One region of the Pseudomonas sp. VD-NE ins genome, then DNA from elsewhere that is predicted to be linked to it. Evidence: predicted binding sites of a transcription regulator. Region 1 holds the regulator's gene; each other region holds the start of a gene.

Region 1 (3,087 bases):
CAGGTTGCGCGCATCGATCGATACGGCCACCAGCGGCTGCGCCAGTTCAGTGTGAATCAGCGCACGTTCGGCCAGTTCCGGCAGCAAGCCTGCCGGCAGGTTGTCGATGCAGTAGTAACCGTTGTCCTCAAGGACATCCAGTGCGGTACTTTTACCCGAGCCGGAACGGCCACTGACAATGATCAAGCGCATGATTAGTGCCCGTTCTGCTCGTCCAGGACAACCTGATACAAGGCTTCGTTGCTCGCAGCGCTGCGCAGTTTATCGCGCACGTCCTTGCGATCGAGCATGCTGGCGATCTGACGCAGCAACTCCAGGTGCGCATCGGTGGCGGCTTCCGGGACCAGCAAAACGAACAGCAGGTCAACCGGAGCGCCATCAATGGCGTCGAAATCGATTGGCGTATCAAGGTGCATCAAGGCACTGATAGGCGACTGGCACCCCTTGAGACGGCAGTGAGGAATGGCGATGCCGTTGCCAAAACCGGTGGAACCGAGTTTTTCACGGGCAATCAACGCCTCGAAGACATCTTGCATCTCCAGAGCCGGCACTTCGCGGGCGATCAGGTTGGCAATTTGTTCGAGGGCTTTCTTTTTACTGCCGCCCGGCACGTTCACGAGGGAACGGCCGGGGGTCAGGATACTTTCAAGTCGGATCATGGGGTGGGGGGTTATCGACCGGTAGCGCCCTGGAGCAGGCTCTGGGTCTTTTCCTTATGCTTTTTGAGTTGTTTATCCAGCTTGTCGGTCAAGGCGTCGATCGCCGCGTACATATCGGTATGTTCCGCGTTGGCGACCACTTCGCTGCCGGGTATATGCAAGGTGGCTTCGATTTTCTGCTTCAGCTTTTCGACGCACATCGTGACTTGCACGTTGGTGATCTTGTCGAAATGGCGCTCTAATCGTTGAAGTTTCTCATTGATGTAGTCGCGCAGAGGTTCGGTCACTTCCAGTTGGTGTCCACTGATGTTGACTTGCATACAGCTTCTCCTTCGTTGCCAGTGCATAAAGCGGCAGGCTGGATAGCCTGCCACTGGAACGCTGTAACGTGGCTTACATCAACCGCTTGCGTTCGCTCGAAGGCGCGATCCCTAAGGATTCGCGGTACTTGGCGACGGTGCGGCGAGCCACCTGAATGCCTTGTGCCTCCAGTAAACCAGCGATCTTGCTGTCACTCAACGGCTTTTTCTGATTTTCCGCGGCAACCAGTTTTTTGATGATCGCGCGGATCGCCGTAGACGAGCATTCGCCGCCTTCGGAGGTGCTGACGTGGCTGGAGAAAAAGTATTTCAGTTCATAAATACCGCGTGGGGTATGCATGAACTTTTGCGTGGTCACCCGGGAAATTGTTGATTCGTGCATGCCGACCGCCTCAGCGATGTCGTGCAGGACCAACGGCTTCATGGCTTCGTCGCCGTACTCCAGAAAACCGCGCTGATGCTCGACGATCTGGGTGGCTACTTTCATCAATGTTTCGTTGCGGCTCTGCAGGCTCTTGATGAACCAGCGGGCTTCCTGCAACTGATTGCGCATGAAGGTGTTGTCGGCGCTGGTGTCGGCGCGACGGACGAAACCGGCGTACTGCGCGTTGACCCGTAGGCGTGGCACCGACTCCTGATTGAGTTCGACCAGCCAGCGCTCGTTGTCCTTGCGCACGATAACGTCGGGGACAACGTACTCGGCTTCGGTGGATTCGATTTGCGAACCCGGACGTGGATTAAGGCTCTGCACCAACTCGATGACCTGGCGCAACTCGTCTTCCTTGAGCTTCATGCGTCGCATCAGCTGGCTGTAGTCGCGGCCGCCCAGCAGGTCGATGTAATCGCTGACCAGACGCTTGGCTTCAGCCAGCCAAGGCGTCTTGGCTGGTAGCTGGCGTAATTGCAGCAGCAGGCATTCGCCGAGATTGCGCGCGCCGATGCCGGCCGGTTCGAACTGCTGAATGCGGTGCAGGACGGCTTCGATTTCGTCCAGCTCAATGTCCAGCTCAGGATCGAACGCCTCGAGGATCTCTTCGAGGGTTTCGTCCAGGTAGCCCTGATTGTTGATGCAGTCGATCAGGGTCACGGCGATCAGGCGATCGGTGTCGGACATCGGTGCGAGGTTCAATTGCCACAGCAGATGGCTTTGCAGGCTTTCGCCAGCGGAGGTGCGGGTGGTGAAGTCCCACTCATCGTCATCGCTGCTCGGCAGGCTGCTGGCGCTGGTCTGGTAGACGTCTTCCCAGGCCGTGTCGACCGGAAGCTCATTGGGGATGCGCTCGTTCCATTCGCCGTCCTCGAGGTTGTCCACCGTCGGGGCGGTCTCCTGGTAGGAAGGTTCCTGGATCTCGGTGTTGGGCTTCTGTTCGGCGTTGTCGGCCAGGGGATCGGAATTGTCGAAGTCGTCGCCTTCTTCCTGGCGTTCGAGCATCGGATTGGATTCCAGAGCCTCCTGGATTTCCTGTTGCAGATCCAGGGTCGACAATTGGAGCAGGCGGATGGCCTGTTGCAGCTGCGGTGTCATCGTCAGCTGCTGGCCCATTCTCAAGACTAGCGATGGTTTCATGGCAGGGGCTTAACACCTTATTCGCCGGCGCTATGCGCCATCCACTACAGGGCGCCGAAGCGCCAAACTTAAGCAAATTATATGCCTGAAACTGAAGTGTTTGCCTAGAGCGCTGTAACAATTAAAGCGTATTAAATCCTGCTTGAATCGATACAGCGCCCCGGCGGCGCACCGGGTACTGTTGCGCTTACAGGCGGAACTCGTGGCCCAGATACACTTCCTTGACCAGATCGTTGGCCAGGATGGTTTCTGCATCGCCTTCGGCAATCAACTGACCGTCGTTGACGATGTAAGCGGTTTCGCAGATATCCAGCGTCTCACGGACGTTGTGGTCGGTGATCAATACACCGATGCCCTTGGCCTTGAGGTGGTGGATGATCTGCTTGATGTCGCCAACCGAAATCGGGTCGACACCGGCGAACGGTTCGTCGAGCAGGATGAATTTCGGTGCAGTCGCCAGAGCGCGGGCGATTTCCACCCGGCGGCGTTCGCCACCGGACAGGCTCATGCCGAGGTTGTCGCGAATGTGGCTGATGTGGAA
Region 2 (3,087 bases), 720 kb from region 1:
TACGCCGAGGATTTCGATTTGCCAGAGCTGGTGCGCGCCAACAAATCGCGAATCAACGGCATGCGGGTCAAGGTCAAGGGCGACATCTTTCTGGCTGACATCGCGCCGCTGCAATCGGAGCACGACGACAGTGAGGCCATGGCCGGTGCGGTGCTGACCTTGCACCGCGCCGACCGCGTTGGTGAGCGCATCTATAACGTGCGCAAGCAAGAGCTGCGTGGCTTCGATAGCATCTTCCAGAGCTCCAAAGTCATGGCCGCCGTCGTGCGTGAAGCGCGGCGTATGGCCCCGCTCGATGCACCGCTATTGATTGAAGGCGAAACCGGCACCGGCAAGGAATTGCTGGCGCGCGCCTGCCACCTCGCCAGTCCGCGCGGACAATCGCCGTTGATGGCGCTCAACTGCGCAGGTTTGCCGGAGTCGATGGCCGAGACCGAGTTGTTCGGTTATGGCCCGGGCGCTTTTGAAGGGGCACGGGCTGAAGGCAAACTCGGCCTGCTGGAGTTGACCGCGGGCGGCACATTGTTTCTCGACGGTGTCGGTGAAATGAGCCCGCGCTTGCAAGTGAAATTGCTGCGTTTTCTGCAGGACGGTTGCTTCCGTCGGGTCGGCAGTGATGAAGAGGTTTACCTGGATGTGCGGGTGATCTGCGCCACCCAGGTCGACTTGTCGGAGCTGTGCGCGCGCGGTGAGTTTCGCCAGGATTTGTATCACCGCTTGAACGTGCTGTCGCTGCACATCCCGCCGCTGCGCGAATGCCTCGACGGCTTGACCCCACTGGTCGAACACTTCCTCGATCAGGCCAGTCGGCAGATTGGCTGTTCGCTGCCGAAACTGGCCCCGGCAGCGATGGATCGCCTCAGTCATTACCACTGGCCGGGTAACGTGCGCCAACTGGAGAACGTGCTGTTCCAGGCGGTTTCGCTGTGTGATGGCGGCACGGTGAAGGCCGAGCATATTCGTCTGCCGGATTACGGCGTGCGTCAGCCGCTTGGCGATTTCTCGCTGGAAGGGGGGCTGGACGAGATTGTCGGGCGCTTCGAGAAAGCGGTGCTGGAACGGTTGTATTCCGAGCATCCGAGCAGTCGGCAGTTGGGTAAGCGGCTGGGGGTTTCACACACCACCATTGCCAACAAGCTGCGCGAATATGAAGTCGGTAAAGACCCCGGCAGCAGCGAATGATCGTTCCCACGCTCTGCGTGGGAATGCCTCAATGGACGCTCTGCGTCCGGTTTTGGACGCGGAGCGTCCCGGGCTGCATTCCCACGCAGAGCGTGGGAACGATCATTGGTCGGGATTGCCGCCAAGCGGCATAACACCGCCGGTTTTTCGACTTCGATACATTTCAAGTTTCCCCTCGCCATCCCCCAAGTCCTTTGTTTACCGGGTCTTTGCCCGCCAGAAAAAAGTTGGTCTGCAAATTGCTTATGGCTCAGCAGTACAGCGGTGGGCGGCAAACGTCCGGCATGCAGAGGAAAGAGTGTGGACAAGTACCTTTATGTGGCAATGACCGGCGCCAGCCAGAACGCACTGGCGCAGAAGGCTCATGCCAACAACCTGGCGAACATCTCCACCAACGGTTTTCAGCGCGACCTGGAGCAGGCGCGTTCGATGCCGGTGTTCGGTGACAGCTTTCCGGCGCGTGCGTTTGCCATGAGCGAACGGCCCGCCACCGACTTCACCCCGGGCTCTCTGGTGCAGACTGGTCGTGACCTCGACGTCGCGGTGACCGGCAACGGTTTCATTGCCGTGCAGAACCCTAACGGCGGCGAAAGCTACGTGCGTACCGGCAGCCTCAATGTTGACGCCCTCGGCGTGCTGCGCGCCGGCAACGGCATGCCGGTGATCGGCAATGGCGGTCCGATCGCCGTGCCGCCCGAGCAGCAGATCGAAGTCGGTGAAGACGGCACCATCAGTATTCGTGCGATGGGCGAAGGCCCGCGCGTCATGGCGGAAGTCGACCGGATCAAACTGGTCAACCCGGACATCAAGAACATGAACAAGGGCCTCGACGGCTCGATCTACACCAAGGACGGCCAACCGGCGCCGGCCGATGCCAACGTCAAACTGGTGTCGGGTTTCCTTGAGTCGAGCAACGTCAACGCCGTTGAAGAGATGACCTCGGTGCTGGCCCTGGCCAAGCAGTTCGAGTTGCACGTCAAGATGATGAACACCGCCAAAGACGACGACCAGGCCATGGCTCGGGTCTTGCAGATCAGCTAATTATCAGAACGTCGCGCCGAAAAACAGGCGCACGAGGAGAATCGAATGCTTCCGGCTCTATGGGTTGCCAAAACCGGTCTGTCCGCCCAGGACACCAACCTGACCACCATTTCCAACAACCTGGCGAACGTGTCGACCACGGGTTTCAAACGTGATCGCGCCGAGTTTCAGGACTTGCTCTACCAGATCAAGCGTCAGCCAGGCGCTCAGTCGACCCAGGACAGCGAACTGCCGTCGGGTCTGCAATTGGGTACCGGTGTGCGCATCGTCGGCACCCAGAAAAACTTCACCGCCGGTAGCCTGCAAACCACCGAGCAGCCGCTGGACATGGCCATCGACGGTCGCGGTTTCTTCCAGATTCTGCAGCCGGACGGCACCACGTCCTACACCCGTGACGGTACCTTCCACCTCGATTCCAATGGCCAGATCGTTAACGCCAGCGGTTTCGCTCTGGAGCCGGCCATCGTCATTCCGAACGATGCCCAGACCTTCACCGTCGGCCGTGACGGCACCGTGTCCATCACCGTCGCCGGCAACGCCGCGTCGCAGGTGATCGGCAACCTGCAAACCGCCGACTTCATCAACCCGGCCGGTCTGCAAGCCGTGGGCAACAACCTGTTCCTGGAAACCGCCGCTTCCGGCGCGCCGCAAGTCGGCACCCCGGGTCTGGCCGGTTTCGGTACCACCCTGCAGAACACCCTGGAAACCTCCAACGTCAGCACCGTGGAAGAGATGGTCAACATGATCACCACTCAGCGCGCTTACGAGATGAACTCCAAGGTGATCTCCACCGCTGACCAGATGCTCTCGTTCGTAACGCAGAATCTGTAATCAAGTCTATGAGGCGGCCATGAGGTCGCCTGC
Region 3 (3,087 bases), 680 kb from region 1:
ATACGACGCCCATATGACTGTTATCGACTTTGCCGAGAATTTCACCCAGCACTTCTTCGAACGGAACACTGACAAATAGCACGCGTTGCGAGCTGCCGTACTTCTTCCAGATGAAATGCGCGACTTCCATCACGCCCAATTCGTGGGCACGACCGCCAAGATTGAAGAAGCAGAAGTGCGTCATCAGGCCGCGACGAATGATCTGGTAGGCGGCAACGGTCGAGTCAAAGCCGCCGGACATCAATACCAGCGTCTGCTCGAGGGCGCCGAGCGGGTAACCGCCGATGCCGTTGTGCTGGCTGTGGATGACAAACAACCGTTTGTCGCGAACTTCAATACGGACTTCGATTTCCGGCGCTTTCAGGTCGATACCGGCGGCACCGCACTCACGGCGCAGCTTGCTGCCGACGTATTTTTCGACATCCATCGAGCTGAACGTGTGCTTGCCCGCGCGCTTGCAGCGCACCGAAAAAATCTTCCCGGCCAGCGCATCACCGTAGTGCTGTTTGCACTTTTCGGTGATGTCGTCGAAGTCGCCCAGCGGGTACTCGTCGATCTGCAGAAAGTGCGCGATGCCCGGCATGCAGGTCAGGCGCTCACCCATCTCTTTCAAGGCTTTGGCGTCGGTAACGCGGGTTTCCAGCTCGAGATTGTCCCACACACCGTTCACCACCACGGCCGGGTCCAGGTCGCGGAGCACGGTGCGGATGTTCTTGGCCAACTGGCGGATGAACTTCGTCCGGACAGGTCGGCTTTTGATGGTGATCTCGGGGAAGACTTTTACGATTAGTTTCATGAAAACAGCGCGCGAACGGCCAGCCGAAAAAGGGGGGCGCGGATTATAGCGGAAATTGCTCAAGGTTTAACCAGTTAATGTGCAGAAGGTTTTGCACGCACCAAAACAGGTCATTTTCGAATCAAGACGCTACATTAGAGGGCGAGATTTCCAGCGATCAGGCGTTTGAAGCCTTTATAAGCGTGAATTTGGGGCAAAAAACCCATGCTGGGGCACTGGCATGCAATTTGCTCCCTTGTGAGGCAGGTTGCCTTGGCAGAGTATTCGCGCCGGCATCACCCAAATTCAAGGGCATCCACTACCAAGCCCGAAGCCACCCGGAGGACATATGTCGAAGACGGTTCAACTCATCAAAGATCATGACGTCAAGTGGATTGATCTGCGCTTCACGGACACCAAAGGCACTCAGCACCACGTGACCATGCCGGCTCGCGATGCGCTGGATGAAGACTTCTTCGAAGTCGGCAAGATGTTCGACGGTTCCTCCATCGCTGGCTGGAAAGGCATCGAAGCCTCCGACATGATCCTGATGCCGGTTGACGAAACTGCCGTTCTCGACCCTTTCACCGAAGACGCCACTCTGATCCTGGTGTGCGACATCATCGAACCTTCGAGCATGCAAGGCTACGACCGCGACCCACGTGCGATCGCCAAGCGTGCCGAAGAACACCTGAAAGCCACCGGTATCGGTGACACCGTGTTCGCCGGTCCAGAGCCAGAATTCTTCATCTTTGACTCGGTGAAATTCAAGTCGGACATTTCCGGCTCGATGTTCAAGATCTACTCCGAGCAAGGTTCGTGGATGTCCGACCAGGACATCGAAGGCGGCAACAAGGGTCACCGTCCAGGCGTGAAAGGCGGCTACTTCCCGGTTCCACCGTTCGACCACGACCACGAAATCCGTACCTCCATGTGCAACGCACTGGAAGAAATGGGCCTGACCGTTGAAGTTCACCACCACGAAGTGGCGACTGCCGGCCAGAACGAAATCGGCGTCAAGTTCAACACCCTGGTGAAGAAAGCCGACGAAACCCAGACCCTGAAGTACGTTGTCCACAACGTTGCTGACGCTTACGGCCGCACCGCGACCTTCATGCCGAAGCCACTGTACGGCGACAACGGTTCGGGCATGCACGTACACATGTCGATCTGGAAAGACGGCAAGAACACCTTCGCCGGTGAAGGCTATGCCGGCCTGTCCGATACCGCTCTGTACTTCATCGGCGGCATCATCAAGCACGGTAAGGCCCTGAACGGCTTCACCAACCCGGCGACCAACTCCTACAAGCGTCTGGTACCAGGCTTCGAAGCTCCGGTAATGCTGGCCTACTCGGCTCGCAACCGTTCCGCTTCGATCCGTATTCCTTACGTGTCGAGCCCGAAAGCCCGCCGTATCGAAGCACGCTTCCCGGATCCGGCTGCCAACCCGTACCTGGCCTTCGCAGCACTGCTGATGGCCGGTCTGGACGGTATCCAGAACAAGATCCACCCGGGCGACGCTGCCGACAAAAACCTGTACGACCTGCCGCCTGAAGAGGCGAAAGAGATCCCGCAAGTTTGCGGCAGCCTGAAAGAAGCCCTGGAAGAGCTGGACAAGGGCCGCGCGTTCCTGACCAAGGGCGGCGTGTTCTCCGACGACTTCATCGACGCTTACATCGCGCTGAAATCGGAAGAAGAAATCAAGGTTCGCACCTTCGTACACCCACTGGAATATGAGCTGTACTACAGCTGCTGATCCGGTAGCGCCGCGTTACGTGGCGTGAGTGAAAGAGGCCTCCTTCGGGAGGCCTTTTTTATTGCCCGCGATTTTATGGCGTCACGCAGATCCCTGTGGGAGCGAGCCTGCTCGCGAAGGCGTCGTATCAGTCGCCATCACTGCCAATGACGCACCGCATTCGCGAGCAGGCTCGCTCCCACAGGGGATTTGTGGTGTCTGAATAATCTCTGGATGTGTGCAGGGTTGGGCCAACCGTCGCGTCTGACCTATGCTGCACCCCATCGCTTTCTATCCCGGTCGATTTCATGGGTCGCACCTTTCTCTACATTCTATTGTTGATCGCCCTGCCCGCCGCCGCGCAGATCTACAAGTACACCGATGCCAATGGCAACACGGTGTACAGCGATCATTCGCCGGACGGCGTACAGGCGCAGCCCGTGGAATTGCCGCCGCTCAATCGCGTCGAGCCGCAAGCACCGAGCGCACCCCCTGCGCCCGTCAGCGACAACCGCGAACCTCAGCGCAACGCCTACGACATCCTCGAACTCGCCGGGCTGCCCACCGAAGAAGCCCT

Evidence for each region. The regulator sigma-54, encoded in region 1, starts transcription at its own class of promoters, with help from an activator protein. The targets are predictions, from matches to a motif close to ANTGGCATNNANNTTGCTNT.
Region 2: RMV17_RS07740 (flagellar basal body rod protein FlgF) is a predicted target of sigma-54. The motif match lies at 1,409-1,428, and genes of this name have one in related genera.
Region 3: glnA (type I glutamate--ammonia ligase) is a predicted target of sigma-54. The motif match lies at 1,011-1,030, and genes of this name have one in related genera.

The regions. Positions count from the first base shown of each region.
Region 1 is NZ_CP134772.1:1,040,579-1,043,665, forward strand. Features, by position in the region: gene rapZ (RNase adapter RapZ) at 1-192, opposite strand, end outside; gene ptsN (PTS IIA-like nitrogen regulatory protein PtsN) at 195-659, opposite strand; gene hpf (ribosome hibernation-promoting factor, HPF/YfiA family) at 671-979, opposite strand; gene RMV17_RS04380 (RNA polymerase factor sigma-54) at 1,053-2,546, opposite strand; gene lptB (LPS export ABC transporter ATP-binding protein) at 2,734-3,087, opposite strand, start outside.
Region 2 is NZ_CP134772.1:1,760,747-1,763,833, forward strand. Features, by position in the region: gene RMV17_RS07735 (sigma-54-dependent transcriptional regulator) at 1-1,182, shown strand, start outside; gene RMV17_RS07740 (flagellar basal body rod protein FlgF) at 1,483-2,223, shown strand; gene flgG (flagellar basal-body rod protein FlgG) at 2,269-3,054, shown strand.
Region 3 is NZ_CP134772.1:364,112-367,198, reverse strand. Features, by position in the region: gene thiI (tRNA uracil 4-sulfurtransferase ThiI) at 1-796, opposite strand, end outside; gene glnA (type I glutamate--ammonia ligase) at 1,125-2,531, shown strand; gene RMV17_RS01580 (DUF4124 domain-containing protein) at 2,819-3,087, shown strand, end outside.